Regions from separate parts of the Arthrobacter paludis genome, predicted to be linked through region 2. Evidence: riboswitches for the same ligand, from Rfam matches in the RefSeq annotation. Region 2 holds a riboswitch; the other holds the start of a gene.
What was found. A riboswitch is a leader RNA that binds a small molecule or an ion and turns the genes downstream of it on or off. The one in region 2 is predicted to bind glycine.
Positions count from the first base shown of each region.

Region 1: another riboswitch for glycine. It lies ahead of cycA (D-serine/D-alanine/glycine transporter); the one in region 2 lies ahead of gcvP (aminomethyl-transferring glycine dehydrogenase).

Region 1 is NZ_JBXAEW010000014.1:62,054-77,593, forward strand. It holds gene treZ (malto-oligosyltrehalose trehalohydrolase) at 1-1,786, shown strand, start outside; gene AC1Q5D_RS12940 (DUF3052 family protein) at 1,813-2,214, shown strand; glycine riboswitch at 2,293-2,390, shown strand; glycine riboswitch at 2,391-2,480, shown strand; gene cycA (D-serine/D-alanine/glycine transporter) at 2,672-4,129, shown strand; gene AC1Q5D_RS12950 (hypothetical protein) at 4,297-4,503, shown strand; gene AC1Q5D_RS12955 (mechanosensitive ion channel family protein) at 4,697-5,437, shown strand; gene AC1Q5D_RS12960 (acyl-CoA dehydrogenase family protein) at 5,583-6,821, opposite strand; gene AC1Q5D_RS12965 (PRC-barrel domain-containing protein) at 7,176-7,520, shown strand; gene AC1Q5D_RS12970 (HNH endonuclease signature motif containing protein) at 7,644-9,905, shown strand; gene AC1Q5D_RS12975 (NADP-dependent oxidoreductase) at 10,056-11,000, shown strand; gene AC1Q5D_RS12980 (NAD-dependent epimerase/dehydratase family protein) at 11,003-12,127, shown strand; gene AC1Q5D_RS12985 (DUF421 domain-containing protein) at 12,124-12,681, opposite strand; gene AC1Q5D_RS12990 (MBL fold metallo-hydrolase) at 12,751-13,512, opposite strand; gene AC1Q5D_RS12995 (AraC-like ligand-binding domain-containing protein) at 13,568-14,497, opposite strand; gene AC1Q5D_RS13000 (formylglycine-generating enzyme family protein) at 14,611-15,540, shown strand, end outside.
Region 2 is NZ_JBXAEW010000001.1:146,184-161,723, forward strand. It holds gene AC1Q5D_RS00760 (acyl-CoA dehydrogenase family protein) at 1-1,271, shown strand, start outside; gene AC1Q5D_RS00765 (ZIP family metal transporter) at 1,283-2,038, shown strand; gene AC1Q5D_RS00770 (baeRF2 domain-containing protein) at 2,218-3,354, opposite strand; gene AC1Q5D_RS00775 (L-serine ammonia-lyase) at 3,545-4,954, opposite strand; gene gcvH (glycine cleavage system protein GcvH) at 4,967-5,347, opposite strand; gene gcvT (glycine cleavage system aminomethyltransferase GcvT) at 5,385-6,518, opposite strand; gene gcvP (aminomethyl-transferring glycine dehydrogenase) at 6,545-9,424, opposite strand; glycine riboswitch at 9,618-9,715, opposite strand; gene AC1Q5D_RS00795 (sensor histidine kinase) at 9,772-10,419, opposite strand; gene AC1Q5D_RS00800 (hypothetical protein) at 10,450-11,037, opposite strand; gene AC1Q5D_RS00805 (sensor histidine kinase) at 11,093-12,508, opposite strand; gene AC1Q5D_RS00810 (response regulator) at 12,501-13,172, opposite strand; gene AC1Q5D_RS00815 (AfsR/SARP family transcriptional regulator) at 13,345-14,238, opposite strand; gene AC1Q5D_RS00820 (VIT1/CCC1 transporter family protein) at 14,679-15,410, opposite strand; gene AC1Q5D_RS00825 (SGNH/GDSL hydrolase family protein) at 15,468-15,540, opposite strand, start outside.

The DNA.
Region 1 (15,540 bases), on a different contig from region 2:
CGGGGACGACGCGGCCCCCGGGTACCGCTTCGCCGTCTGGGCGCCCGTGCCGGAGCGCGTGGAGCTGCTGGCTGGCGGCGCGCGGGTGCCGATGGAGCGCGACGGCGCCGGCTGGTGGCTCCCCGCGGGGCCCGTCCCGGACGGGGAGACCGACTACGGGTACCTGCTCGACGGCGACGCCACTGCCCTGCCGGACCCGCGCTCGCGGCGCCAGCCGGACGGCGTCCACGGGCTGTCCCGGACCTTCGATCCCGCCGCGCACGCGTGGGCCGACGCCGGCTGGTCATCGCCTGGCCTGGACGGCGGCGCGATCTACGAGCTGCACGTCGGCACGTTCACGCCCGAGGGCACGCTGGACGCGGCCGCGGGACGCCTGCCGTACCTCGTGGACCTGGGCGTCACGCACGTGGAGCTGCTGCCGGTGAACGGCTTCAACGGGACCCACAACTGGGGCTACGACGGCGTGGCCTGGTACGCGGTGCACGAGGGGTACGGCGGGCCGGCCGCCTACCAGCGCTTCGTGGACGCCGCGCACGCGGCCGGCCTGGGCGTGGTCCAGGACGTCGTCTACAACCACCTCGGCCCCAGCGGCAACTACCTGCCCCGCTTCGGCCCCTACCTGACCCAGGGCGACGCGAACACGTGGGGCGACTCGGTGAACCTGGACCGGGCCGGCTCGGACGAGGTCCGGCGGTTCATCGTCGAGAACGCGCTGATGTGGCTGCGGGACATGCACGTGGACGGGCTGCGCCTCGACGCGGTGCACGCGTTCCGGGACGAGCGGGCCGTGCACCTGCTCGAGGAGCTGGCGACCGCTGTGGACGCGCTCGCCGCGCGGACCGGCCGGAACCTGTTCCTGGTCGCGGAGTCGGATATGAACAACCCCCGGCTCATCACGGGCCGGGCCGCGGGCGGCTACGGCCTGGCCGGGCAGTGGAGCGACGACTTCCACCACGCCGTCCACGCGAACCTCACCGGCGAGGACGGCGGCTACTACACCGACTTCGCCCACCCGGGGGCGCTCGCCAAGGTCCTCGCGGACGGCTTCTACCACGACGGCACGTGGTCCTCGTTCCGCGGCCGCAGCCACGGCCGGCCGATCGACCGCGTCGCCGTTGGGCCGCACGCCCTGGTCGTCTGCGCGCAGAACCACGACCAGATCGGCAACCGGGCCGCCGGCGACCGGCTCCCGGCGACGCTCGGCTTCGGGCGGCTCGCGCAGGCCGCGGCCCTGACGATCCTGTCCCCGTTCACGCCCATGCTGTTCATGGGCGAGGAGTTCGCCGCGTCCACGCCGTGGCAGTTCTTCACGTCCCACCCGGAGCCGGACCTGGGGAAGGCCACCGCCGAGGGCCGGCTCCGGGAGTTCGAGCGGATGGGCTGGGACCCCGCCGTCGTCCCCGACCCCCAGGACCCGGAGACGTTCCGGCGCTCGGCCCTGGACTGGGCCGAGGCCGCCACCGGGGACCACGAGCGGATGCTGGAGGCGTACCGCACCCTGCTGCGGCTGCGCCGCAGCGAGCCGGACCTGCGCGGCAACCGCTGGCCGGACGCCGTCGAGCACGACCCCGAGGCCGGGTGGGTGTGGTTCCGCCGCGGCGGCGTCGTCGTCGCGGCCCACCTGGGCGACCGCCCCGCCGACGTACCGTGGCCCGGCGAGGCGGGCGAGGTGCTGTTCGCCGCGGGGACGGACGACGACGGCGGCGCCCGGGCGGGGACGGTCCCCCGGACGCTGTCGCCCGGCGCCACGGTCGTGTTCCGGACCGGCGGATCACTAGGCTGGTAGCAACGACACCGCCTGAAGGAGGCCCCGTGGAGGACACGCCCGAGGAGAAGACGCCCGCGCCGAAGACCGTGGCGCAGAAGCTGCTGGTCAAGCCCAAGGACCAGGTGTTCCTCGCCGGCGGCTCCGCGGCCGAGCACGCCCTGCTGGGCGAACTGCCGGAGGGCGCCCGCGTGACCAACGACGCCGGGGGCGCCGAGGCCGCCGTCGTCTTCGCGACCAGCCGCGCCGCCCTCGAGGCGCTGCTGGCCGAGCACCTGCCGTCCCTGCTCTCCTGCCGCGCGGCCTGGATCGCGTACCCGAAGGGCAACCGGGCGGACATCAACCGGGACAGCATCTGGGCCCTGCTCCAGGAGCGCGGGCACACCCTGAACGCGAACGTCTCGCTCGGGGACGTCTGGTCGGCGGTGCGGATCAAGACCGGTCCGTGACGCGTCCGGGGCGGCGCGCTTTGCGCAGGCGTACCGCCGCCCTCTAGCCTGTGGCTGGCATCACGCGATGCCGGCCGACAACCCGTGGCGGGAGAGACCCGTCCATGCCAAGGGCGGGCGCCGTAGGAGCAACTCCTCCCCAGGAAACTCTCAGGCCCCCGTACCGCCGCGGAACAGGCACCTCTGGAAAGCAGCGCCCATGCGCTCACCGACGGAGCAAGCCCCGCGGGGCGAAACTCTCAGGTCTCCCAAACAGAGGGGGAGGAACACGACGGCAGCGCGGCGGACCGCGCGGATTCGGAGTTCCCCTTGAGTCTGGCCACCGGGCGCCCGAGGCGCCACCCCTTCCCCACCGGGGCGACCGGGCGGGCATCCCACGCCCTCTGACGCCCAGGCAGCCGCACGCCCGACACCGGGCCGGGCCGCCGAGACCACCACCTGAAAGCGGGATACACGCATGTCCACTTCGCAGCCCCCACACCTGGAACGCGGGCTCTCCAACCGCCACATCCAGCTCATCGCGATCGGCGGCGCCATCGGCACCGGCCTGTTCATGGGCTCCGGCAAGACGATCTCCGCGGCCGGCCCGGCGGTCATCTTCGTCTACATGATCATCGGCTTCATGCTCTTCTTCGTCATGCGCGCGATGGGCGAGCTGCTGCTGAGCAACACGAACTACAAGAACTTCGGCGACTTCGCCGGGGACATCCTCGGCCCCTGGGCGGCGTTCTTCACCGGCTGGACCTACTGGTTCTGCTGGGTCGTCACCGGCATCGCCGACGTCGTCGCGATCTCCCACTACGTGGCCTTCTGGTGGCCCGACCTGCCCCTGTGGCTCCCGGCGCTGGCCTGCATCGTCCTGCTCGTCGCCCTGAACCTGCCCACCGTCAAGGCGTTCGGCGAGACCGAGTTCTGGTTCGCGCTCATCAAGATCGTGGCCATCCTCGCGCTGATTGTCGTCGGCCTGGTCATGATCATCACCAGCTTCCAGCACGACGGGGCCACCGCGTCCTTCTCCAACCTGTGGGCCCACGGCGGCATGTTCCCGACCGGCTTCATGGGCTTCGTCGCCGGCTTCCAGATCGCCGTGTTCGCCTTCGTTGGCATCGAGCTGGTCGGCACGACCGCCGCCGAGACCAAGGACCCGGAGAAGACGCTGCCACGGGCCGTCAACGCCATCCCGATCCGCGTCCTGCTGTTCTACGTGGGCGCCCTGATCATCCTCATGGCCGTCGAGCCGTGGACGTCTTTCAGCGCCGACGCGTCCCCGTTCGTGGGCATGTTCGCCCTGGCGGGCCTGGCCGGCGCGGCCGGCGTCGTGAACTTCGTGGTGCTGACCTCCGCGACCTCCAGCGCGAACTCGGGCATCTACTCCACGTCCCGCATGATCTACGGCCTGGCCCTCGAGGGCGACGCCCCCAAGCGGTTCGGCAAGCTCTCCGGCCGCGGCGTGCCCCGCAACGCCCTGCTGTTCTCCTGCATGTTCCTGCTCGCCGGCGTGGTCCTGCTCTACGCGGAGGGCGGCGTCGCGGCGGCCTTCACGCTGGTCACGACGATCTCGGCGCTGTGTTTCATGTTCGTCTGGTCGATCATCCTCGTCAGCTACATCGTGTACCGCCGGCGCCGGCCGCAGGTGCACGCGGCCAGCACCTTCAAGATGCCCGGCGGCACGTTCATGCCGTTCGTGGTGCTCGCGTTCTTCGGGTTCATCGTGTGGGCGCTGACCACCCAGCCGGACACGTTCTTGGCCCTGCTGTTCACGCCGCTGTGGTTCATCGGGCTGGGCCTCGGCTACCTGTCCGTGCGCCGCAACCCCGAGCACGCCGCCATGCGCGAGCTGCACCGCGCCCGCGTCGAGCAGGAGTGGGAGGCCGCCGCGGGGCACCGCCGCGAGGACGTCACCGCCGGCGTCTAGCCGGACGCTGCGGGAACACCCTCCGTTCCCCGGCATCCCAGGGGTGGGACCCGCGTGGTCCCACCCCTTCGGCGTCCCCGGGCCGGTCCCGCTCCGGCCGCGGTTGGCCGATCCGGCCGGCGCCCCTACGGTGGCCCCATCTGCACCCCACGACCAGGAGGTAGGCCATGACGACCGAGAACGAGGGCTTCGACCCCGAGGAGACCGAGGGCGGCCAGCAGCTCGGGGACGCCGGCGACCGCGAGCCGGTGACCGAGGCAGACATCCCCGTCCACGGGGACCCGGAACGCGCGAACGAGCTGGCGGAGCAGGCCTACGGCGACGAGGACGACGACGGCATCGGCGACGTGCCCAACGCCCCCTTCCCGGGGTGACGGCCAGCGCGGGGGCATGGCACCCGTGATGACAAAAACAGGAAAGCCCTAGACGGGGTGTATTACACGGTGGTAGGACGAGTGTCATCACCATATTCGAGGAGGTCAACACCGAAATGGGTGGTCCGTACCCGCGGCCCACGAGCGACAACCCCTGCGAAGCATCCCCCCGGCTTGCTAAGGAGCTCGAACCATGACCGAAGCACTGTCCACCACGTGGACCAACATCGCGAACTTCGTTCCGCAGTTGGTCCTGTTCCTTGTCATCCTTCTCATCGGCTGGCTGATCGCCAAGGTCATCGCCAAGCTGATGGCGAAACTATTGGACGCCGTCAACTTCGAGCGGATCGCCGACAAGGGCGGGCTGAACCGCTTCTTCGCCGGCAGCAGCATGACCGTGAGCACGATCGTCGTGAAGATCGTCTACTACGCGATCATGCTGTTCGTCCTGCAGCTCGCGTTCGGCGCGTTCGGGCCGAACCCCATCAGCGACCTCATCAACCAGATCGTCGCGTTCCTGCCGCGCCTGTTCGTCGCCGTCATCATCATCGTCATCGTGTTCGCCATCGCGAACGCGGTGAAGGAGATGATCCTCGGCGTCCTCGGTGCCCGCAGCTACGCCCGGCCGGTCGCGAACATCGCCTACGTCGCGATCGTCTTCCTGGGCATCGTGGCGGCGCTGAACCAGATCGGCATCGCCACGACCGTCACCACGCCGCTGTTGATCGCGGTCCTCGCCGCCATCGTGGGCGTGATCGTCGTCGGCGTCGGCGGCGGCCTCATCAAGCCGATGCAGGGCCGCTGGGACAAGGCGCTCAACCGCGTCGAGACCGAGGCCGAAAAGGAGCAGGCCACGTCCGGCTCCGCGGGCCGCGGCCCCGTTCCCCCGGCCGGTTCCGGCCGGGCCGGCGGGACCGTCCCGCCGCGCACCTAGGACCAGGCAGCACCACCATCGGCGGGGCCGGCCCGGGACGTTCTTCCCGGACCGGCCCCGCCGACGTCGTTCCCGGCGCCCGCCGCCGTCGTCCCCCAACGCCGCCCGGCGGTCCGGCGCCCACGGCCGGCGCCCCCGCCGGGCGCTACGCCGTCGTCGCCCCGATCGCCCACACGCGCGGCAGCGGCGTCCCGTTCACGGCCAGGTCGCCCAGCAGCCGCGCCTTGAAGACCCACGGGTTGTGGTTCCCGGCGGTGCGGGCGTTGCGCCAGTGCCGGTCGAGGTTCTTGGACACGGACGTCGCGGAGGCGGCGAGGGCGTCGAAGGCGTGCGAGATGGCGTTGACGGCCAGCGGGGTGAGGGCCGCCTGCCCGGCGGCGGTGGCTTGCTCGGCCTCGTCGTTGACGCCCTCCTCCGCGGACAGCGTGAGCGTGCCGGCCCGCAGGGCGAGCGCCGCGTCGTGGGCGGCCTGGAGCGATTCGGCCGCGCGGGCCACGATCGCCTCCCCGGCGAACCCGGCCGCGTGCACCTCGCCGATCACCTGCAGCAGCTGCGGGTCCTCGCGGGCCACCTCCGCGGCGCCGTGGCTGAAGGTGCGCTTGCGGGCGGCGAGCTCGTCGGCGAAGTCGCGCTCGGCCCCGCGGACGGCACCGGCCAGGACGGCGAGCAACACGGTCTGGTAGAAGGCCGTCTGGTACTTGAAGCGGGTGTCGAAGTCGATGAGGTGCTCCTCGGCCACCGCGGCCCCGGTGAACACCGTCGTGCCGGTTCCGGTGGTCCGCTGGCCGAAGCCGTCCCAGTCGTCGGAGCGCTCGACGCCGTCCTGGTGCGTGGAGACGGCCGCGATGACCCGCCGGCCGGTGTCCGTCCGCTCGGCGTAGACGTCGATCCAGTCGGCGAAGATCGTTCCGGTCGAGTAGTACTTCGTGCCGTCGACGACGAACCCCCCGGAGCCGTCCGGGGTGACCTTGGTGGCGACGTCGCCCAGGGCGACGGCGCCGATCTCCGTCCAGCCGTTGCCGACGAGTTCGCCGGCCACGAAGCGGGCCAGCCAGGCGTCGCGGTCCGGGCCCGGGGCGGCGACCAGGCGGTCCTCCACAAACGCGAAGTGCGAGCGCAGGGCCTGGGCCGCGTTCGGATCGGCGGCGGCCAGCTCGGTCAGCAGGGCGAACAGCTGCGGCAGCGTGGCCCCGGCGCCGCCGTGGCCGGCCGGGATCCGCACGGCGCCGAATCCGGCCGCGGCCAGCTCGCGGATGCCCTCGCGCGGCAACTCGCGCGTGTGGTCCCGCTCCGAGGCCCCGGCGGCGAGACGGGCGAAGATCGGGCGGAACGGGGCCGCGAGGTCCTCGTAGGAGGGCGTGCGGGTCTCGGTGGTGGCGGTCATGGCGTCCTTTCGCGGCTGCGGTTGGTTCCAGCGACGCTAGGGCCCGGCGCCCGGCGGCCGGTAGCGCCCGCGTCATGCGCGGGCCGCCGCCGTCATCGGCCGTCACCGCGCGTCACACGGGGCGTCCGGGACGCCCCGGCCGGCCCGTCCGTGGCGTCACGCGGCGTCACGCTTCGGCTTGCGTGACGCTTGATGACGACGGCGGCGCCGCCGTCGTCCTCGCCCCCGCCCGCGGCTCGCCAGTGCGCCCTTGGTCCGCACCCCTTGGCCGCCGGCGGACGCGCGGCTAGCGTCGGGCGTGCGGGAACGAGGCACGTTTCCGCCCTTGGAGACCGGACGAGGGAAAGAGGCGCCATGACCGCACAGAACCATCCGATGGACATCCCGGACCTGCCGGAGCTGCACCAGCTGCAGTCGGCGATGGCTTGGGACAAGAACCAGGGCAAGCTCGGCAAGGTCTCCACCGTGTTCCTCGACCCGCAGGGCCACCCGGGCTGGGTCAGCGTCGCGATCGGCCTGTTCGAGACGAAGGAGCGCGTGGTGCCGCTGGCCGGCGCGCGCCTCGGCGAGGGCCAGTACGTGGAGGACCTGATCCTGGCGTTCGATGCGGACACCATCAAGCACGCTCCGCACGTGGCCCCGCGGGAGGCCTTGAGCGACGACGAGATCGACCAGCTGCGCAAGCACTACGGGGTGTAGGGGCGGTCCGTTCCGGCCCCACCCCGCATCTCCTAGAACTTCTCTTCGGATATTCTCCGGACTGGTTATCCACAGTAGGGCGTGTGTTCCCATTCTGTCGGTGGGTTCGGGGAGAATGGAGGTATGGATCACGAGGGTGTGGTGCGGCTCGAGGGGTGGGAACTGGTGCCCCTGGCGCCTGCTGCGCCGGCGGCCACCCGGCTGCACCACGCCGAGGCGCTGGCCCGGTACGCCGCGTCCATCAAGCTGGAGGCCCTGCGGGATGTCCGGGGCGCCTGCGAGGAACTCCGCGAGCCCCGCATGGACCGCCGCGGCCGTCGCCAGGGCATGGAGATCTCGTATGCGGCCGGCCGGCTGCTCTCCAACTCCGGGGGCGAGGCCGCGTCCCACGTCGTCGCCCAGGTCTGCGCGGTTTCCCCCGAGACCGGCTCCCGGATGCTGAACGAGTCCCTCGCCCTGCACGACGCCCCCGATGTGCTCCGCGAGCTGCGGGCCGGGCGCATCGGGGTCGAGCAGGCCCAGGCCATCGCGGCCCAACTGCGCCGGATCGAGCCCCGCCCGGTCACCGTTCCCGGAGACACTGATCTGGACCCCGAGCTCGCCGCTGGTCTGGCCATCGACGCCGCCCACCAGGAGGCCAGCGACGTCGCCCTATCCCGGTCGCGCCTGGCCGGTGAGCTGCTCGAGTACGCCCCCGGCCATAGCCCCGGCCAGATCACCTACAAGTCCAAGAAGGCCCTCGAGCGCTTCGATCCGGACTCCTTCACCCGTCGCAAGGACAAGGCCGCCGAGAACCGGTACATCCGCTTCACCCCGGCCGGCAACGGCATGTCGTGGATCGACGGGCTCATCGAAACGGGCAAGGCCAGCGCCATCGAAGCCAAACTCGCCGCCCAAACCACCCTGCTGCTCCAACCCATCGACGACGGACGCGGCCACTCCGCCGCCTCGGACCGGGACGGCAGCCACTCCGCCGCCCCGGACCGGGACGGCATCCACACCGTCGAACCCGACGACGACGCCGCCAGCACGGCCGACCAGACGCAGCCGAACCGTGAGGATGGGGACGGGGACGGACCCGAGACGCGGACCCGGGCGCAATTGTGGGCCGACGTCTTCACCGACACTCTCCTGGAGGGCGCCCACAGCTCAGGACTGGCCTCGGTGAACCCCGACGTGCTGGTCACCATCCCCGCCACCATCCTGCCCGGCATCCCCGGCAGCGACGCCACCCCGGCGGCCCAAGGGCCGGGCGGGCCATCCACACCGCCGTCGCCGGGCACGAGTTTCGCCCCGCCCGCCGTGGCCGAGTGCGTGCTCGCCCCCGGGGCCGAGCTGCCCCAGGTCCCCGGCCTCGGCGCGATCGGCCAGGACGAGGCCGCCGAACTCACGGCCGCCGCCAAGACCTGGACCCGCGCCGTGACCGACCCCCTCACCGGGGCCGTCCTGGCCATGGGTCGCAAGTCCTACCGTCCCACCCGCGAACAGCGCCGGGCGCTGGCCCTGCGCCACCCCGTGTGCAGCAACATCGGCTGCAACCGCCGCCAACGCCTCGAGCCCGACCACGCCGTCGAGTGGCAGGACGGTGGCGCCACCGACCTCGATAACCTCGAAGGCCTCTGCCCCCGCTGCCACCGCCTCAAATCCGTGGGCCTGCTCGAGACCGAACTGCACCCCGACGGTTCCGTCACCGTCACCACCATCCTCGGCACCACGGCCACCCGCGCCCCCGACCGGCTTTGGCTCCCCCCGGAGCCCGGTGGAACACCGCCGCCGCCGGCACCGGGCAGGGCCGTCCCGTACCGGCGCGGAGCCGGCGACGGCCCCGGCGCCACCACGGATCCACTGGTGCTCGACGACGCCCTCATCGCCTCCCTCGCCCCCGACGCGGACGAACCGCCCGGCTTTGCCCACGGCGTCCTGCCACCGGACCCCGGTTCCTCCGTCGACGACACCGACGCGGCCTTCTCCCGTTGGACCGAGCTGGCGACACCACAGGACGGAGACCTCCCCGGGATCCCCCTGCCCGGCGACCCCGACTGGGGCGAACCACCCGACGTCCCCGTCGACCCCGCCGAGGAACGGCTCGCGCACCTGCAATTCCTCGACATGCTCCTCGCCGACACGGTCCTGCCCGACGATTACACTCCCTGCCGGCCGCCGGACCAACGCCCACGCCGCCGCACCAAGTCCCGGCTCGGCACCCGCAGGCCGCCGCCGACCGTCCGGACCCCACGCCCGCAGCTCGCTCCCGGCGACCAACGACCGCCCGCCAACGGCAGCGGCAACCCGGGCACCGGCGGCGCAGGCACCAGCCCGGTGGCCTTGTCCCTCTGGCCGCCTCCCACCCTGCCCGAGGACCCCACCGACATCCCACCGTTCTGACGGGCCTTCCCGGGGTGACGCACGGGCGGCCGGCGGCGCGGGCGGCACGGGGCCGCCAGGGCGGCCCGGGGAATGCGCCGCACCCGCTACCCGTGACATGTCGGGATCCGCCTCCCTACCGTGGGCGCCATGGGTTCCCACAGGCAGACGATGCAGGCCATGTACTACGACAGCTACGGCGGTCCGGAAGTCCTCCGCCACGGGGAACTGCCGATGCCCAAGCTTCCGCCGGCCTCGGTCCTCATCCGCGTCCGGGCCGCCAGCGTGAACCCCGTCGACTGGAAGGTCATGGCCGGCGGCCTGGACCCGATGCTGGACGTCCACTTCCCCGTCGTCCCCGGCTGGGACGTCGCGGGCACGGTCGAGGCCGTCGGGTTCGACACCCCCGAGTTCGCCCCCGGCGACGAGGTCTACGCCTACGGCCGGCGCGACTCGGTCGGCGGCGGCACGTTCGCCGAGTTCACGGCGCTGCCCGTGTCGATGGTCGCCCGCAAGCCCGCGCGCCTCTCCTGGGAGGAGGCCGCCGCGCTCCCCCTGACGGGGATGACGGCGCAGCGCGTCCTCGACGTCCTGGCCCACGAAGAGGGCGAGACCCTCCTCGTCCACAACGGGTCGGGCGGCGTCGGGCGCATGGCCATCCAGCAGGCTACGCACCGGGGCCTCCGGGTGCTGGCCACGGCATCCGCCCACCACCACGACGACCTGCGCGCCCTCGGGGCCGAACCCCTGGAATACGGGGAGGGCCTGGTCCACGATGTCCGCGCGCTGGCCCCGCAGGGGGTCGATCTCGTCGCCGACCTCGTCGGCGGGGTCCTGGACCAGACGATGGCCGTCCTGCGCGCGGGAGGCCGGCACGCCTCCATTGCCGACCCCGGCGCGGCCGACCGCGGCGGCTCCTACGTCTGGGTCCGCCCCGACGCGCGGGAACTGGACCGCCTGTCGGCCCTGGTCGACGACGGCCGGCTGGGGGTCCACCTCGCCGCCACCTACCCAATGGAGCGGGCGGCCGACGCCTTCAGGCACAGCATGGAGGGCAACGCGGGCGGCAAGATCGCCCTGGCCGGGTTCGCCGACCGCGACACGGATCAGGCGTAGCGATGCGCATCGCCGTCGTCGGGGCCACGGGGAACGTGGGCACCGCCCTGCTCCGCCGGATCCGGGAGGCCAACGAGGAGCGGCGCCGGCCCGTCGAGGTCGTCGGCATCGCGCGGCGCCTCCCGGAGCGGGCCGGCCCGTACGCGGACGTCGAATGGCGGTCCATCGACGTCGCCGCCCCGGACGCGCCCGCCCTACTGAAGGACGCCTTCGCGGGGTGCGACGCCGTCGTCCACCTCGCCTGGGTGCTGCAGCCGAACCACGACGAGCCGCAGATGCGGCGGGTCAACGTCGGGGGCACCCGTGCCGCGCTGGAGGCGGCCATCGACGCGGGGGTCGGGCACTTCGTCTGCGCATCGTCCGTGGGCGCCTATTCCCGCGGCCCGGGCAAGGAGCGGCGCGTCGACGAGTCCTGGCCCGCGCGCGGCATCGCCACGTCGCACTACTCGCGCTTCAAGGGCGAGCAGGAGGCCCTGCTGGACGGCTTCGCCGAGGCCCACCCGGACCTGGTGGTCGCGCGGCTGCGGCCGGGCCTGATCTTCCAGGCGGAGGCGGGGAGCGAGATCGCCCGCTACTTCGTCGGTCCGTGGATCCCCACCGGCTTCCTGGACCGCTTCCCGCCCCCGGTCCTTCCGTTCCCGCCCGGCTTCCTGTTCCAGGCCCTGCACGCGGACGACGTCGCCGACGCCTACTGGCGGTGCGTCGAGCTCCGGGCGGCCGGGGCGTTCAACGTCGCCGCCGAACCCGTGCTCACGCCGGCCCTCGTCGGTGGCGTCCTCGGGGCGAAGCGCTGGCTTCCCGTCCCCGTGGTCCTGGCGCGCGCCGCCGTCGCCGCCGCGTGGCGCCTGCGTCTGCTCGCCTCCGACCCCGGCTGGGTCGACATGGCGGCGGGGGCGCCGATCATGGACTGCACGCGGGCCCGCACCGAGCTCGGGTGGTCGCCGCGCCATTCCTCCACGCAGGCCCTGCGCACCATCATCGAGGCCATCGCGCAGGGCCCGGGCCGGGACTCGTCTCCCCCGCTGCTGCCGCGCCGGCGGCAGCGGTCGTGGCGCCAGGTCCGGCGCGACCCCGCGCACCGCGGGCCGGCCGCGACGCCGCCGCCGGGGGCCGTTCCGACGGCCTAGTGGTCCGGGCGCAGCAGCTCGGCGGGGACCCGTTCCTTGCCCAGGACGCCGTCGAGCAGGCGCGGGTCGAGCGGTTCGCCACGGCGCAGGACGCTGATCTGGCCGGTGGACTCGAGGATGACGCAGGCGACCTCGTCGGCGTTCCTGATCCCGGCGCCCCGCAGCTTCGCCCGCACCTCGGCCTCCACGACGTGCGCCCGGGCCAACTGGTCGGGGAGGAACTCTCCCCCGGCCATGAGCAGCACGGGCGGGGCGTTGACGGCCCTGGTTCCGCCCCGGAGCCGGCGCACCTGTCCCGTGACCGCTTGGAGGGCGAGCAGCGTGCCGAGCCCGAGGAGCCCCGCGGCGAGCGTCGGGGTGTTGCCGAGGATCGCCCGCCCGATGACCGCGCCCAGCGCGATCACCGCGGCGAGGTCGAAGCTGGAGAGGCTCGCCAGCGTGCGCTGCCCGAGCAGGCGCACGATGAAGAGGACGACGACGTAGAGCACGACGGCGGAGAGCACCACCCGCAGGGCGTCGGAGGCCTCGAGACCGTACTCTTGCCACGAAAACACCGGACCTCCCACGCCCCGAAAACCAGTTGCTGCCGGCCCTAGTCTGGCATGGCGGCCCGGACCGCCGGATCAGGCCGCCCCGGCCGCCCGCGCCAGCCGGCAGGCCTCGGCCGCGCCGTCCCCGAACGGGTCGCCGTGGCCCGGCAGGACCAGCGGCGCCCCGGTGGCGGCCAGGGCGTCCAGGGAGCGCAGGTTCGCGTCGGGATCCGCCGTGGCGGCCCGGGCCACGAGCCGCGGGCCCCGGCGGCCGGTGTACGGGTCGAGGGTCACCAGCGCGTCGCCCGTGATCAGGGCGCCCCGGTCGGGGAAGTGGAGGGCGCAGTGCCCGTGGGTGTGCCCGGGGCTGTGCACGACCTCCGGCTTGCCCGGCAGGTGGGCGGTGCCGGCCGCGTGCAGGTCGTGCAGCACGGGCACGCCCTTGACGGCGAGCGCTCCGCCGAGCGTCATCTTCGCCAGGTGCGGCAGGCCGCCGGGGTGGAACAGCGGGAACGCGAACCGGTTCTTCCGCGGCCGGTAGCGGTACGGGTGGGACGCCAGCGCCATGTCGTCGCGGTGGACGTAGACGGGCACACCCAGGCGCCGGAACCGGTCCGCCGTGCCGACGTGGTCGAAGTGCCCGTGCGTCAACACCACGGCTTCCAGGTCGCTGGGCACGATGCCCGCCTCGGCCAGGACCCGGCACAGCGGGCCCCACGTGCTCGGCAGGCCGGCGTCGACCGCCATGGCGCGGCGGCCCTCGATGACGACGTACGCGTTGACGGAGGCGTGCTGGATCATGTGGATCCCGTCGGCGACGTTGCGGCGGATCCGTGCGGGGACGAGGGTTGCCATGCCGCCGACGCTACGCCGCGCCGGCGGACAGGCAAGGGCCGCCGGAATGCCGGCGTCAGCCGGCCCTGCGGTACGCGGCCGGCGAGGCGCCGTAGGCGGCGCGGAAGACCCGGGAGAAGTAGCGCGGGTCGCGGAACCCCCAGCGCTCGGCGATGGCCGCGACCGGTTCGCTGGCGCGCGCCGGGTCCCTCAGGTCGCGGCGCGCCATCTCGAGTCGCCGGCCCCGGATCCAGGCCGACACCGTCGTCCCCTGTTCGCTGAAGAGCAGGTGCAGCTGCCGCGTGGAGATGTAGTGGGCCTCCGCAATGCGGCCGGGGCTCAGGTCCGGGTCGCCGAGGCGCCCCATGATCCACTCGCGCACGGCCATCGTCTGCTCGAGCTTAGAGTGCTGCGGCACCGCGTAGCCGAGCGCGTCCGCGAAGGCCGCGGTGCACAGGTCCACCAGCGACGCCGCGATGCCCAGCCCGAGCGGGGAGTCCAGGGCCGGCAGGTTCCGGGCGACGCCGAGCAGGAAGGAGGAGACAATGGCGCCGGCGGGCGTGTCCCCGCCGATCCGCTGCCCGGCAATCTGGGCCAGCGCCTTCGGCGGCAGCGACACCATCTGCTGGGGGAACATCAGCACGAGGGTCAGGGACCAGCCCGCGAACGTGCGCGTGTAGGGCGTCGTCGAGTCGTACACCGAGAAGTCCCCCGGCTCGAGCACCGACCGGTGCCCCCGCTGGGCGATCGCGGAGGTGCCCTCGATCTGCAGCGAGATCGTGAACCACGGATCCCCGCTGCCGGCCTGGCGCTCCGTGCGCCGCAGCTTGTGCGGCCCCGCCAGGATTGTGAAGATCCGGATGCCGTGGACGGAGACGAACTCCATGGTGGCGCCGAAGGACGGCCGGTCCGACTCGATGCGCAGCGGCAGCAGCAGCCGGTCGACCAGGACCCGCCACTGGGCGAGGTCGGCCACCTCGTGCCTCTCGTACCGCCCCTCCCCCACGGGCCCCGCCTTCCTGTCGTGGTCGTTGGCCGACGGCGGCGCCGTCGTCGTCGTCCATCAAAGCACGACGGCGGCGCTCGGTATGCTGGGAAACCCCGTCGCCAGGAGAGCCGATGACCTGCTGCCAGCCGCCAGGCCGCCCCGCGGAGCCGCACGCCGCGTCCGCCGGCGCCGCTGCCCGCCCCGCCCGGTCTTCGCCGGTCCCGGCCGGCGGCGCGCGGCTGGTCCCCGAGGTGGCGGTCCCCGGCGGGGAGTTCGGGATGGGCGACCACTTCGGCGAGGGGTACCCGGCCGACGGGGAGGTGCCCGTGCACCGCGTGAGGATCTCGGGCTTCAGCATGGACGCCACCGCGGTGACCAACGCGGAGTTCGCCCGGTTCGCCGCGGCCACCGGCTACCGCACGGAGTCGGAGCTGTTCGGGTACTCCGCCGTATTCCACCTCCTGGTCCGGGCCGACGCCGCGGACGTCCTCCAGCGCGCCGAGGGCGTGCCCTGGTGGCTCACGGTCCGCGGGGCCGACTGGGCGCACCCGGCCGGGCCCCGCTCCGACTGGCGCGACGCCCCCGACCACCCCGTGGTGCAGGTGTCCTGGAACGACGCCCAGGCCTACTGCGCGTGGGCGGGCCGCGCGCTGCCCACGGAGGCCCAGTGGGAGTACGCCGCCCGCGGCGGGCTCGAGGGGCGCCGCTACGCGTGGGGCGACGAGCTGGAGCCCGCCGGCGGGCACCGGTGCAACATCTGGCAGGGCGAGTTCCCCACCCGGAACACCGCCGCCGACGGCCACGTGGGGACCGCGCCGGTGGGGTCCTTCCCGGCCAACGGGTTCGGGCTCCACGAGATGGCCGGGAACGTCTGGGAGTGGTGCGCCGACTGGTTCATGCCCAAGTACTACCGCAATTCCCCCGCGGAGGACCCCGCCGGCCCGACCATTGGGGACGGCCGGGTCATGCGCGGGGGCTCGTACCTGTGCCACGAGTCCTACTGCAACCGCTACCGGGTCGCCGCCCGGTCCCGGAACACTCCGGACTCGGCCAGCGGGAAC
Region 2 (15,540 bases):
TGCCCGACGGCGGCACGTCCCCCGGCGGAATCAGCGCGTTCGTCGTCGAGGCGGACAGCGAGGGCATCGTCGTCGAGAACCGGAACCAGTTCATGGGGCTGCGCGGCATCGAGAACGGCGTCACGCGCTTCCACGGCGTCCGCGTCCCCGCCGGGAACCTGCTCGGGCGCGAGGGCCAGGGGCTGCGCATCGCCCTGAGCACGCTGAACACCGGCCGCCTGTCGATCCCGGCCCTCTGCGCCGGCGGGGGCAAGTGGGCGCTGAAGATCGCCCGCGGGTGGTCGAACGCGCGCGTCCAATGGGGGCGGCCGATCGGGCGCCACGAGGCCGTCTCCACCCAGATCGCCCACATCGCGGCGACCGTCTTCGCGCTCGAGTCGGTCTTCGAGCTCTCCGCCGGCCTCGCGGACGCGGGCATGAAGGACGTGCGCATCGAGGCCGCGCTCGCGAAGCTCTTCGGCTCCGAGGCCGCGTACACCATCGCCGACGAGCTCGTGCAGGTGCGCGGCGGACGCGGGTACGAGACCGCCGACTCGCTGCGGGCGCGCGGCGAGCGGGCGGTCGCCGCCGAGCAGCTGCTGCGCGACCTGCGGATCAACCGGATCTTCGAGGGCTCCACCGAGATCATGCGCCTGCTGATCGCCCGCGAGGCCGTGGACGCCCACCTGCAGGCCGCCGGCGACCTGGCGAACCCCGAGGCCGATGTCCGGGCCAAGGCCCGCGCGGCGGCCGGCGCGTCCGGCTTCTACGCGCGCTGGCTGCCGCACATCGTGGCGGGCCCCGGCCTGGTCCCGCTCGCCTACCGGGAGCACGGCCGGCTTGCGGCCCAGCTGCGCTATGTCGAACGGGCGTCGCGGCGCCTGGCCCGGCACACGTTCGCCGGCATGGCGCGGTGGCAGGCCGGGCTCGAGCACCACCAGACGTTCCTCGGCCGCGTCGTGGACATCGGGGCCGAACTGTTCGCGATGACCGCGTGCGTCTCCCGCGCCGAACAGCTCGCCCGCACCGAGCCGGACCGGGGAGCGGCGGCCCGCGAGCTGGCCGAGGCGTTCTGCCGCCAGGCCCGTGGCCGCGTCGAGCGCCTGTTCCGCGCGCTCTGGGACAACACGGACGCCACGGACCGGCGGCTGGCGCGCAGGGTCCTGGACGGGCGGTACGCCTGGCTGGAGGAGGGCGTCCTGGACCCGTCCGAGGGCACGGGCCCGTGGATCGCCGACTGGTCCGCGGACGGAGAGCCGGTCCTGGGCGCCCGCCGGCCGTTCGGCAGCTGAGCGGACCTGCCGTGCCGGCGTGGGTGCAGGCCCTCCTGTGGGGCACCGCGGGCGGTTCGACGCTGGTCCTCGGCGCGGCCGCCGCCTGGCTGTGGGAGATCCCGGCGCGGACCGTGGCGACGGTCATGGCGTTCGGGGCCGGCGTGCTGGTCTCGGCCCTGACGTTCGAGCTCGTGGGCGAGGCCGCCGAGTCCGGGGGAACCGCGGCCGCGCTCGGCGGACTGGTCGCCGGCGCCGCGCTGTTCGTCGGCGCCAACGCCGTGCTGGCGCGCCGGGGCGCGCGGCACCGCAAGCGCTCCGGGGGCCAACAGCCGTCGGAGGGCGAGGCGCCGGGCAGCGGGACCGCCATCGCCGTCGGCGCGCTCCTGGACGGGATCCCGGAGTCGCTGGTGCTGGGGCTCGGCTTCGTCGTCTCCGGCGCCGTCAGCCCCGCGATGCTCGCCGCCGTCGCCATCTCGAACCTGCCCGAGGGACTCTCGAGCTCGGCCGGCATGAGGCGGGCGGGCCGCGGGGCCCGCTACGTGTTCGGCGTGTGGTCGGCGATCGCCGTGCTCTGCGGCGCGTCGGCGGCCGCCGGGTTCCTGCTCCTGGACGGGGCCCCGCCCAGCGTGGTCGCGTTCATCATGGCCCTCGCGGCCGGCGCCATCCTGGCGATGCTCGCGGACACGATGATCCCCGAGGCCTTTGCGGAGCACCATCTGCTCACGGGCCTGACCACGGCGCTCGGCTTCGCGGCCGCGTTCGCCATCCACCGCGCCGGAGGATAGGGAACCGCGAGGCTGAAGCCTGGGGCAGGGCCGGAGGACCGGGGCGGCGGCAGGGGCCGGAGGACCGGGGCCGGGCGGGCCTGGCCCCGGACACGCCGCGGGGCCCGGCCTTCCGCCGGGCCCCGCCGTCGGCCCCGGTCCCCGGGGCCGTGACCTCCTGTACTGCTCGTGCTTGCGTGCTAGTGGTTGCCGTTGGGCCAGCGCAGCAGGGCCGCGATGCCGGCCCCGTCGGGCAGAACGCCCGAGGGGACGTAGCGGATGGACGCGTCCGTGAGGGCGGCCGCCCGCAGCAGCACCTCGGGCGCCGGCCACGAGCCGATGGTCTCGGCCCCCGGCGAGCCGCCGGACTCGGTGGCCAGCCACGGCTCGGACGCGAGGGCCAGCAGCGAGTGCTCGTCCTGGTACTCGGCGACGAGCACGGTCGCGGCCTGGGCCTGCTGGAGCGCCCCCACGACCTCCTCGAAGCCCAACACGGCGTTGGGGTGTTCCGCGCTGGCGCGGTTCGCGATCTTCTCCGTCAGCTCCCTCACGTCGTTGGCCAGGACCTCGTCGACCTTCACGGCGACGGCCTTGGCGACGGCGGCCTCGTCGACGCCGCCGGTGCGCGTGTGCAGGTCCAGCTCGGTGGTGATGGCCCGGGTGCCCTCGGGCAGCTGGCCCAGGACCAGCTCGCGGGCCTTGACGTCGCCCGAGAGCACGACGAGCCGGGCCCGCCCCTCGCGGGCGACCTCGTCGATGTGCCGGGCGATCTCGTCCGCATTGCGGCGCCAGATCTCCTCGGTCTGGGCCCGGTTCACGGGTTCGGTGTACCGTCCGGGGACCTTGCGTGCGTGGTGGGCCTCCTCCGGGTCCCCGGAGACGCTGCGGTGCTCGGCGACGCCCGGGACGGCGGAGTGCTGGAGGCGGACCTCGCCGCCGTCGCGCCCGACCTCGGCGACGACGTACGAGAACTGCCCGCCGCGGGCCCGGGCCAGCGGCACGAGGTTGGGGAACGGGCCGCATTCGACGCGGGGCGCCCCGGCCTCCACGCCCTGGACCAGCTCGTCGAGGACGACCTCGCCGTTGTTCACGGCGACGAAGCGGGCGACCGGCGCGGGGCGGCCGCGGGCGGGGACCATGGCGTCCCGCATGGCGTTGATGTCGGGTTCGGCGGCCTGCTGGCCCTTCAGCAGCTGCGCGACCTTGTCGGGGAGCAGGTCCGCCGCCTCCTGGGCGGACGTCGTCCCGAGCGACGCGTCGACGAAGGCCGTGCACCACGGACCTTCCCTGCGATACAGAGTGGCATCGATTCCATTGGAATCTGCCCGGTTTGCCATGGGGAATCTCCTTCCCACGCGACGGCTCTGCCGCGTGCCTACTCGGTCCGTCCGCCCACCGTAGCACCGGGCGCAGGGTTCGGGTAGGGCCGTCCCCGGCACCGAAAAGGCGCCTCCGACCGCAGGTCAGAGGCGCCTCGCGCGGGGCCCGGGGCCCCGCGCGCGGGGTGCGCCGCGGCTCAGCCGCCGGCTAGCATTCGACGACATTCACGGCCAGGCCGCCGAGCGCCGTCTCCTTGTACTTGTGGCTCATGTCCTTGCCGGTCTCGCGCATGGTCACGATCACCTCGTCGAGGCTCACCCGGTGCTCGCCGTCGCCCATCATCGCCATCTTCGCGGCGTTGATCGCCTTGGCCGCGGCGATCGCGTTCCGCTCGATGCAGGGGACCTGCACCAGGCCCGCGATCGGGTCGCACGTGAGCCCCAGGTTGTGCTCCATGGCGATCTCGGCGGCGTTCTCGACCTGCGCGGGCGTGCCGCCCAGGACCTCCGCCAGCCCGGCGGCGGCCATCGACGACGCCGAGCCGACCTCGCCCTGGCAGCCCACCTCCGCGCCCGAGATCGAGGCCTGCTCCTTGTAGAGGACGCCGACGGCGCCGGCCGTGAGCAGGTAGCGCACGACGACGTCGTCCTTGTCCTCCTGGGTCGCCCAGCCGATGCCGGGCGAGTAGTGGGTGGCGTAGAAGCCGACGGCGGGGATGATGCCGGCCGCCCCGTTGGTGGGGGCGGTGACGACGCGCCCGCCGGAGGCGTTCTCCTCGTTCACGGCCAGCGCCACGAGGTTCACCCACTCCTGCCAGTACTTCGGGTCGCGGTCGCGGTCCTCCTTGGCGAGGCGCCGGTGCCACTCCGGGGCCCGGTGGCGCACGTTGAGGCCGCCGGGAAGCACGCCCTCGCGGGTGAGGGCGTTGTCCTTGCACTCCTCCATGACGCGCCAGAGGTGCAGGAGCCCCTCGCGGACCTCCTCGCGGCTGCGCCACGTGCACTCGTTGGCCATCATCACCCCGGAGACCGGCATCCCCGTGGAGCGGCAATGCTCCAGCAGCTCGGCGGCCGTGCGGAAGGGGTACGGCACCTGCTGGTCCGCGGCCTCCAGCTCGTGGGCGGCCGCCTCCTCCTCGCCGTCCCGGACGACGAAGCCGCCGCCGACCGAGAACCAGGTCTGGTCCTCGAGCACGCCGCCGTCGGCGTCCAGCGCCTGGAAGCGCATGCCGTTGGTGTGCCGCTCGAGGATGGTCAGCGGGTGCTTGACCATGTCCTCCTCGCCGTACGCGAGGTCGCGGCGCGCCCCCGCCTGCGCCGCGAAGCGCAGGGTGCCGGTGGACGCGATGTCCGCGAGCCGCTCCTCGACGGTGGCGGGCAGGATCTCCTCCGGGTCGTATCCCTCCAGGCCGAGCAGGATCGCGGTGAACGTGCCGTGGCCCCGACCGGTGGCGGCAAGGGAGCCGTACACGTCCACGCGCAGGGACGCGATCCGCTCCGCCAGACCGGACTCGGCCAGCGAGACCGCGAACTGGCGGGCGGCCCGCATCGGACCGACCGTGTGTGAACTGGACGGACCGATGCCGACCGTGAACAGGTCGAAAACGCTCAGGGCCACGGCGTTCCTCCGCTAGGAGACGTCCCCGCCGTTGGCGGAGGCGTAGTCGTCGGCGGTCATGAGCGCGCCCTCGGAGCTCACCTCGACGGTGAACAGCCAGCCGGCGCCGTAGGGGTCCTCGTTGAGCAGGGCCGGGTTGTCGACGGCCTCCTGGTTGACCTCGACGACGGTGCCGGACACCGGCGAGTAGAGGTCGGAGACGGACTTGGTCGACTCGACCTCGCCGCAGGTCTCGCCCGCGGTGACCTCGGACCCGGCCTCGGGCAGGTCGACGTACACGACGTCGCCGAGGGCGTCCGCCGCGATCGCGGTGATGCCGATCTTGGCGGGGGTCGACGCGTCGATCCACTCGTGCTCGGCGGAGTAGCGGAGGGAGTTGGGCACGTTGGCCATGAGTGGTCCTTTCGGATCGGTGGTGGTGTGGCGAATGCTACTTCTGACGGCGGTAGAACGGCAGCTCGACGACCTCGAAGGCCTCCGGCTTGCCGCGCAGGTCGACGTCCAGCCGGGTTCCCGGCTCGGCGGCCGAGGGCTCGACGTAGGCCAGCGCCACCGGGTAGCCGAGCGTCGGGCTGGGCTGTCCGGAGGTGACCTCGCCGACCTGCTGCCCGTCGCGCAGCACCGGGTAGTGCGAACGCCCGGCACGGCGGCCGAGGCCCTGAAGGCCGACCAGGCGGCGGGCGGGGCCCGCCTCCTTGACGCGCTCCAGCGCGGCGCGGCCGACGAAGTCGTCCTCCTTCTTCAGGGAGACGACGGGGCCCAGGCCCGCCTCGTAGGGGTTCGTGTCGCGGGAGAGCTCGTTGCCGTACAGCGGCATGCCGGCCTCCAGGCGCAGCGAGTCGCGGCTCGCCAGCCCACAGGGAACGAGGCCCTCGGAGCGCCCGGCGGAGAGCAGCGCCTCCCACAGGGACGCGGCCTGCTCGTGGCCCAGGTAAAGCTCGAAGCCGTCCTCGCCCGTGTAGCCGGTGCGCGCCGCCAGCACGTGCACGGGGGCCCCGGCCACGGTCAGCTCGATCGGCGCCGCGGCGTAGTAGGGCATGTCGCGCAGCGTGGCCTGGTGGCCGGCCGGGGCCAGCGGCAGCAGGATCCCCAGGGCGTTCGGGCCCTGGATCGCGACGAGGCTCGTCTCGGCGGTCTCGTCCGCGACGTCGACGTCGAACCCGGCGGCGCGCTCGCGCAGGGCCGCGACGACGGCGGGGGCGTTGCCCGCGTTGGGCACGACGAGGAACTCGGTCTCGCCCAACCGGTAGGTGATCAGGTCGTCGATGATCCCGCCGTCCTCGGCGCAGATCAGCGAGTACTTGGCCTTGCCCGGCTTGATGACGGCCAGGTTGCCCACCAGGGCGCGGTTCAGGAACCGGCCCGCGTCCGGGCCGGTCACGCGGACCTCGCCCATGTGGGACAGGTCGAACAGGCCGGCGGCCTCGCGGACGGCCTTGTGCTCGGCCAGCTCGGAGCCGTACTTCAGCGGCATGTCCCAGCCGCCGAAGTCGGTGAAGGACGCGCCCAGGCGGGCGTGCTCCTCGTACAGTGCGGTGCGCTGCGGCGCGCTCGTCTCGGTCACGGTGTGCCTCTCGGTCTGATCGGGGGCTAGTTCTCGAACGCCTCGGGGGCGGGGCAGGAGCAGATGAGGTTGCGGTCGCCGGCCGCCCCGTCGATCCGCCCCACCGGCGGGAAGTACTTGTCCTGGCGCAGCGACTTCACGGGGAAGGCGCCCTGCTCGCGGGTGTACGGGCGGTCCCAGTCGCTGTCGACGACGGCGGCCGCGCTGTGCGGGGCCCGGCGCAGCGGGGAGTCCTCCAGGGAGAAGTCCCCGGCGGCGACCTGGTCCATCTCGGCGCGGATCGCGGCCATGGCCTCGATGAAGCGGTCGATCTCGGCCAGGTCCTCGGACTCGGTCGGCTCGACCATCAGCGTCCCGGCGACCGGGAAGGACAGGGTCGGGGCGTGGAAGCCGAAGTCGATGAGGCGCTTGGCCACGTCCTCGGCGGTGACGCCGGTCTTCGCGGTGACCTCCCGCAGGTCCAGGATGCACTCGTGGGCCACGAGGCCGGCCTCGCCGGTGTAGAGGATCGGGAAGTGGGGCCCGAGCTTGGACGCGATGTAGTTCGCGGACAGCAGCGCGTGCTTGGTCGCCGACGTCAGGCCGTCCGCACCCATCATCGCGACGTACGCCCAGGAGATGGGCAGCACGCCGGCGGAGCCGTACGCGGTCGCGGCCACGGGGGTGCCCTCGCGGCCGTTGGACGGGCCGGCCGGGGAGCCGGGCAGGAACGGCACGAGGTGCTCGGCCACGGCCACCGGGCCGACGCCGGGGCCGCCGCCGCCGTGCGGGATGCAGAACGTCTTGTGCAGGTTCAGGTGGGACACGTCCCCGCCGAACCGGCCCGGCTGGGCCAGGCCGACCAGGGCGTTGAGGTTCGCGCCGTCGATGTAGACCTGGCCGCCGGCGGCGTGCACCTTCTCGCACACCTCCATGACGTCCGCGTCGTACACGCCGTGCGTGGACGGGTACGTGATCATGATCCCGGCCAGCGCGTCGCGGTGCGCCTCGATCTTGGCGTCGAGGTCCGCGGCGTCGATGGTCCCGTTCGGGGCGGTCTTGACGACGACGACCTTCAGCCCGGCCAGCACGGCGGAGGCCGCGTTGGTGCCGTGCGCGGACGCCGGGATCAGGCAGACGGTGCGCCCGGTGTCGCCGTTGGCGACGTGGTACTGGCGGATCGCCAGCAGGCCGGCGTACTCGCCCTGCGACCCGGCGTTGGGGGCGATGGAGACGCCCGCGTAGCCGGTGATGGCGCTCAGGCGCGACTCCAGGTCGTCGATGAGCGCGCGCCAGCCCTCGGTCTGGTGGTCGGGGGCGAACGGGTGGATCGACGCGAAGCCCGGCCAGGTGATGGCCTCCATCTCGGCGGTGGCGTTGAGCTTCATCGTGCACGAGCCCAGCGGGATCATGGTCCGGTCCAGCGCCAGGTCGCGGTCCGAGAGCTTGCGCAGGTAGCGCAGCATCTGGGTCTCGGAGCGGACGGAGTTGAAGATCGGGTGCGTCAGGTAGTCCGACGTGCGGGCCACCCCCTCGCCCAGGGCGTCCCCGGACAGGGCGGCCTCGGCGTCGGACACCTTCTCCTCGGCGGCGTCGACGCCAAAGGCGGCGGCGACGGCGGCCAGGTGCGCGGCGGTGGTCATCTCGTCGGTGGAGACGCCCACGGTGTCGGCGTCGACCAGGCGCACGTTGATGCCCGCCTCCTCGGCGGCGGAGACGACGGCGGCGGCGCGGCCGGGCACGGACGCGGTGACGGTGTCGAAGAAGGACCCGGCGGCCAGCTCCACCCCCGCGCCGGACAGCACGGCGGCCAGCGTCCGGGCGCGGCGGTGCACGCGCTGGGCGATCGCCTTCAGGCCGGCCGGGCCGTGGTAGACGGCGTACATGGAGGCGGTGACGGCGAGCAGGGCCTGCGCGGTGCAGATGTTGGAGGTGGCCTTCTCGCGGCGGATGTGCTGCTCGCGGGTCTGCAGGGCCAGGCGGTAGGACACGGCGCCGGCGTCGTCCTTGGACACGCCGACCAGGCGGCCCGGCAGCGAGCGCTCGAGGCCCTGGCGCACGGCCATGTAGGCGGCGTGCGGGCCGCCGAAGAACAGCGGGACGCCGAAGCGCTGGGTGTTGCCGACGGCGATGTCGGCGCCCTGCTCGCCCGGGGGGACGATCAGGGTCAGGGACAGGATGTCCGCGGCGACCGTCACCATGGCGCCGCGCTCCTTGGCGGCGGCGATGGTGGCCGAGTGGTCGACGACGGCGCCGTTGTCGCCCGGCTGCTGCAGGACGATCCCGGAGATCTCTCCCTCGGGCAGGCCGGCCGAGAGGTCCGCGACGACCAGCTCGAAGCCCAGGGCCTTGGCGCGGCCCTCGACGACGGCGATGGTCTGCGGGAAGAGGTTGGCGTCCAGGACGGTCTTGGCGTCGCCCTTGGCCTTGTTCGAGCGGCGCATCAGCAGGACGGCCTCGGCGACGGCGGACGCCTCGTCCAGCAGCGACGCGTTGGCGATCGGCAGGGCCGTCAGGTCCTGGACCATCGTCTGGAAGTTCAGCAGGGCCTCCAGCCGGCCCTGGGAGATCTCCGGCTGGTAGGGCGTGTAGGCCGTGTACCAGGCCGGGTCCTCGACGACGTTGCGCTTGATGACCGGCGGGGTGAACGTGTCGTAGTAGCCCTGGCCGATCATCTGCGTCTTGATCCGGTTCCGGTTGGCGAACGCGCGGAGCTCCTCGAGGACCTCGCCCTCGGACCGGGCGGCCGGCAACTCGAGCGGGCTCTCCTGGCGGATGCCCGCGGGGACGGCGGTGTCGACGAGCGCGTCCAGGCTGTCGTAGCCCAGCTCGCGCAGCATGGTCGCCGCTGCGTCGGAGTCGGGACCGATGTGGCGGTCGGCGAAGGTGGTCTCGGCGGTGGCGGTGCTGGCTGCTGTGGCGGTCATGAGGGGAACTCCAGGTCGTCTGCGGCACGGTGGGCATGCCGTAGGGGCTCGGTTCCTCCCCGACTCTGTCTGTGACCTGAGAGATTCCGCCCCGTCGGGCCGCTGGGGCCGCGCGGCGCTTTGCACCTTCGGTGAACCGCCCACGGCGACCGTCCGGGGACGGGCGCAGCGGTCGGCTGCTTTCCAGAGTTGCCTCTGCGCGGCGGTACGGGGGCCTGAGAGATTCCCGGGGAGGATTTGCTCCTACGGCGCCCGTCCATGGTGTGGACGGGACTCTCCCGCCGCATGTCATTGGCGTGTGCCCGGGTGGGCACGTGACCCATGCTACCGTCCCGGGCGGGCCGTGGCTATCCTGCGGCCGCGGGCACGGCGGCCGCGACGCTCGTCCCGCGCCCGGGCCCGGACTCGATGTTGACCACCCCGCCGCCCTCGCCGGCGGCGGCGCGCATGATCCGCAGCCCCAGCCCGCCCGGAGGCGTCGGCGCCCCGGGATCGAACCCGCGGCCGGCGTCGCGCACGTGCAGCATGACCCGGTGCCCGGCGGCCCCGAACAGCAGGTCCGCCGCGTCGGCGCCGGAGTGCCGTGCCGCGTTGGACAGTGCCTCCCGGGCGATCCGGTGGAACATCAGGGCCTGGGCGGGCCGCAGCGCGGGAACCTCCCGGAGGTCCAGGCGCACGGCGAAGCCCGCGGCCGAGTGCTCCGCGGCGAGGGCGACCAGCGACTCGGCGAGCAGGTCCGGGTCCATCCCCGGGGTCCGCAGGCCGCGCGAGACGTCGCCCAGGGAGCGCAGCGCGGAGTGCAGGGCGTTCCGGGCGTCGACCAGTCGGCCGCGCCGGGTGAGCCCGGCCCGGGCGTCCTCGGCCTCGAGCGCGTAGGAGACCCCCGCGAGCGACTGGATGATCTCCTGCTCCAGGCGCCGCACGGCGCGCGTCCGCTCGAGGTCCTCGGCCGCGCGGGCCTGGTGCCCGGCGTCACCGGAGCACGGGGCCACCATGGCGCCCTCCCCCGGCGGTGGCGGCGCGCCTCACGCGCCGGCCCCCGTGTGGTGCGCGGAGCCCAGGGACAGGACCGTGCCGCCGGGCCCCTCGAGGACGAGTTCGATGGCCCGGTCGGGAATCTCGTAGACGAACGTGGCCACGAGGCGCCCGCCCCGCTCCACGTCGGCCCGTTCCGGCCCGGTCCAGAGTGGATCGATCCGGCTGCCGCCGAGGACCCCGAGCCGGTACTCGTCGCTCTCGAATTCGAGCCCGTCCCCGTCGAGGGCGGTGAACTCGACGAGAACCCGGACGCGGTGGGCGCCTCCGGCGACCGGGGCGGCGAAGGCCGCCGGCGCCGGGTCGCCGGACGGGGGCAGCCATCCGTCGTCCAGCAACGGGATGATCGCGTCGATGCGGGCGACGCCGCCGTCGACCTCCACGGGGGTGCCCGGCGGTGGGCCGGCCGGGGCGGGATCACCGGCGAGCAACAGCGCCGCGGCGGTGCCGGCGGCTCCGGCCGCGGCGACCCCGGCGAGCGCGACGCGGGCGCGGCGTAAGCGGGTCCCGACCCGCGGGGGAAGGGGGCCGGGACCCGCAGCCTGTGGATCCACGGCCGAGGCTGCGTGGTGTTCCATGACCCAAGACTGGCCGCGGGACCATGGGAAAAGCTGGGTCGGGCGCCGGCCCGGTTCAGCGCCCGCGGTCCTGGCTCAGGGCCGGGAACATCCTCGGCGCCGGGGAAGGTCCGGTTCCGGTCTGGTCGAAGACGACGGACACGCTGGTCCCGCCCTCGGCGCGGGGCACGACCTCCGTGCGCCCGCCGGCGGTCGCGGCGATGTCGTGCATGATCCGCAGGCCCAAGTGCCCCCGCCGCTCGACCGGATCCGCGTCGATGCCCCGGCCGTCGTCCTCGATCGCCATGGCGGTCCCCTGCCCGCGGCGCGCGACGTCGATCCACACGTGGACCGCCCCGGCGTGCTTGGCGATGTTCACGAGCGCCTCCCGCGCGACGCGGTACAGCACCGTGGCCTGGTGCTGGTCCAGGCGCAGGTCCCGCCCGACGCGGACATCCACCTCGATGCCCCGTTCGGAGAGTGGCGCGCCGAGCCGGCAGAGGGCCTCGGGGAGGTCGTGCGGCTCGATCTGGGGCGCGTAGAGCGTCCCCGTGATGTCGCGCAGGGTGCGGACGCTGCGGCGGACGACGGCGCTGGCCGGCTCCGCGGGGGCCCGCCCGGCCGTCCGGCCGGTGGCGGGGAAGCCGGGCCGGGCCCCGTCGTCGTCGGCCTCCGCCGCCTCCAGCGCGTACCCGAGGCCCGCCAGGTCCTGGATGACGTCGTCGTGGATGTCCCGGGCGATCCGCGCCCGCTCCAGCTGGCCGGCGTCGACGGCGTGCTGCAGCGCCAGGCGGCGCTCCTCCTGGTGGAAGTGCACGCGCCGCGCCAGCCCCAGGGCGGGCAGCAGCTGGGCCAGCTGCAGGACCACCAGCGCGACGAGCAGGAGCGGCCCCGCCCCGGCCAGGACCTCGCTGCGGGTGCGGTCGACGACCTCGCCCGCGAAGTACGCCTCGAACAGGAGCGGCTCCCCCGTCGAGGCCTCCGACGCCACGTACACCTCCACGAGGCTGCCCTGGCCGGCCTCGAAGAGGTTCTCGACCTCGTTCTGCTCCTCGTAGGTGGCCTGGCCGCGCCCGCTGGCCAGGACCGCGCGGGCGTCCCCGCCGAGCTCGAACCGCTGGCCGATGAGGTCGGCCTCGTCGGAGTACAGGACCGTGCCGTCCCCGCCCCAGATCTTGATCCGGACCAGGTAGCTGCTGTCGACCCACGGGTCGAGGATCTGCCGGATCTCCGCGCGGGCCGCCGGATCGCCGCCGAGGAGCGACTGGTCGACGGCCGGCCCGAGCGCGTAGTCGGCGAGGCGCTGGGTGAGGCCCGTGACCTCCTCGAGGGCCAGGCGCTCGGCCGTGTGGTTGATCCACAGCACGCTCGGAACGGCAACGGCCACGAGGACCAGCAGGCCGGCGGCCAGGAAACGGCGGAGGGCCCGGGACACGGCCCGCCGGGCGTCGCCCTCCTCCTCCGGCCCGTCCACGCGGGGCAGGCTAGTCATGTCCGCGGCCGGGCAGCAGCCCGAGCTTGGCGGCGGTCGCCACCGCCTCCAGCTGGGAGTGGGCGTCGAGCTTCACGAGGATCGACTTCACGTACCCGCGCCCCGTGTTGGCGGTGATCCCGAGCCGGCGGCTGGCGGCGCGGACGTCGACGCCGTCGGCCAGCAGCCGCAGCACCTCCATCTCGCGCGGCGTCAGGCCGGCCGCCGCGGGCGCCGGCTGCCGCTGCCCGTGGCGGGGCAGGGCCAGCAGCGCGGGCGGCACGACCATGCTCCCCTGCTGGGCGTGCCGCAGCGTGTCCAGCATGGTCGCGAGCGAGCCGTCCTTCGGCAGGAAGCCGCAGATCCCGAGCGCCGCCGCCTCCTCCAGGGCCTCGGGCGACGGGTCCCCGGTGAGCATGATGATGCGCGTCGTGGGCCTTGCGGCGAGGATCCGGGCGGCGGCCTCCAGCCCGTCGCCGTCCGGCAGGTGGTAGTCCATGACCACGACGTCGGGCCCTCCCGCGAGGCAGCGTTCCACGCCGTCGTGGACGCTGGTCGCGATGTCGACGGACGCGACGTCCGGCTCCCGGTCCAACGCGCCCGCCAGCAGTTCGGCGAACGTCGTGTGGTCGTCGACGATCAGGATGTCCATGCGCGTCCCGTGGCGCGCGGTACTGGCTGTCATAGGGATCCCCCTCCGTTGGCACTCCCCCTGTGCGCGGTCCCCGCGGCGGCCCGTCCCCACGTGCCATCGCGTGGATCAAGTATCTCCGGAGGAGCCGCCCACGGCTAGGGTCCGGACTCCACGCGACGCGACGGCCCGGCACCCCCGGTGCCGGGCCGTCGCGTTCCATCCGTCAGGCGTGCTGGACCGCCCGCTCGAGATAGCGCCGCACCACCGCCTCCGCCTCGCGGACCGCGGCCCGGGCCGCCTGGTCGGCGGCCCCCTGCGCGGCCCCGTGCAGGGCCAGCAGCGCGGCGACGACGCCGGAGAACTCGTCGGACCCGCCGGCGGTCGCCTCGAGCATGCGCCGCTGGGCTCCCTGCAGCACCGGTCCGGGCGAGCATCCGAGCTCGGTGTCCAGGATGCGCCGGCACTGGTCGTAGGCCATGAGCCCCTCGACCGGGCGCCCGCCGCGCTCCAGCGCGTGGATCAGCGCGGTCCACGCCGATTCGTTGAGCCGGTCCTGGTCCAGGACGTGGCGCGCCCAGGCGACGGCCTCGTCGGTCAGTCCGATGCGGGTCGCGGTCTCCGAGGCCAGCAGCCGGGCGCCGGTCACGCGCGAGGCGTGGTAGTCGCGCTCCTGCGCGGCCCACTCCGGGAGCAGCTCGTCCTCGAGCAGCGGGGCCGACGCGAGCGCCAGGGCCTCGCACAGCTTCGCGTAGGCCTCGCTCGGAGCGCCGTGGCCGGCCGACCGGAGGAGCCCGTTGAACCGGTCGAGGTCCGTGTCGACCAGGCTCCGCTCCAGGTAGTAGCCGCCGTTGGCGGTGCGCAGCGGGCCCGCCTTGCCCTGGCCCGGCTGCAGGGCCCGGCGCAGGACGCTCACGTAGCTCTCGAGCGTTCCGATGGCCGCGGCCGGGGCGCTGCCGCCCCAGAGCAGTTCGACGAGCTCGCTCTTCGAGACGGGTGTCCCGAAGCGCACGACCAGGATCTCCAGGATCTGGCGCGCTTTCGGTCCCCCCAGGTCGGCGGCCGACAGGACGGCGTCCCCACGCCGCACCGCCAATCCGCCGAGAATGCTGATCCCCAATGCCTTGCCTGTCCCGACCGGCCACAGGCCGGACTGGACTCCCCCAATATCCATTGTTTCCCCCCTGATTGGATGAACCCATCCTGCGCTTCGCCCGGCGGCGGAGTCAGCCGTGTTTGGGGGGTGGGGGGATCCCGAGAACAGGGCCCCCTCATTGGGGGGTTGCGCTCCGCGGGCGCCGGTGCTTGGCCGTCGGCGTCGCTCGCCGCGCAGGTTCCCCCGCGATCCCAGCTTGCGACGTCGACCCTTGGGAAACCTTGTCCGGACCGGCCGCGGGACCGCATCGTCGCGGGCACCGCGTTGCCACAATCCGGGCCCGGCACCGGAGGGCCGCGGGCAGCGGAAGAGGGCCCCGGCTGGGGACTTCTGGGGCCCTCTTACCCCAGCCATCCTGCGGGGGGCACCTTGGTGAAAGCTTGCGCCCCCGCGGCCCGGCCGGGTCAGCCGACGGCTCCGCTGACGCCGAGCCACGTGCCGATCGCGTACGTCGTGCCGAGCGCCAGGACCCCGCCGGCCACGACCCGGGCGGTCGGCCGCAGCGGGCGGGCACCGCCGAGGAACGCGCCGAGCCACCCGGTCAGCGCAAGGGCGAGGACGACGGCGGCGAACGTCACCGGGACGCGGAGGGCCGGCGGGAGCAGGACCGCGGTCAGGAACGGCAGGGCGGCCCCGACCGTGAAGGCGAGGGCGGACGCCGCGGCGGCGTGCCACGGGCTGGCGACCTCCCCCTCGTCGAGTCCCAGCTCGGCGTCCAGGTGGGCGGCCAGGGCGTCGTGCTCGGTGAGCTCCACGGCCACGCGGCGGGCCGTGTCCGGCGCCAGCCCCTTGGCCTCGTAGAGCCCCGCGAGTTCCTCGAGCTCCTCCTGCGGCATGGTGCGCAGTTCGTGGCGCTCCTTGGCGATGAGGGCCCGCTGCGAGTCGGAGGAGCTGGAGACGGACACGTATTCGCCCAGCGCCATCGAGATCGCCCCGCCGACGGCGGCCGCGGTGCCCGCGGCCAGGATCGGGCCGGTGGCTTGGGTGGCGCCGGCGACGCCGACGACGACGGCCGCCACGGAGACGATGCCGTCGTTGGCCCCGAGGACACCGGCCCGCAGCCAGTTCAGCCGGACGGCCAGGCCGCCGGGCGCGTGTTCTTCTCCGGGATGCGCCGGCGTCGTCCACCCGTCCATGGCCCCAGTGAATCACCGCCGTGCGGCGGACCGCCAGCGCCGCCGCCCGCCCGGCCGCTACAGGCGGGTGTACCGGGGGTGCCGGGGCTGCAGGAGGTCGCCGGAGGAGGTCCCCGTGAGGCGGCGCTTG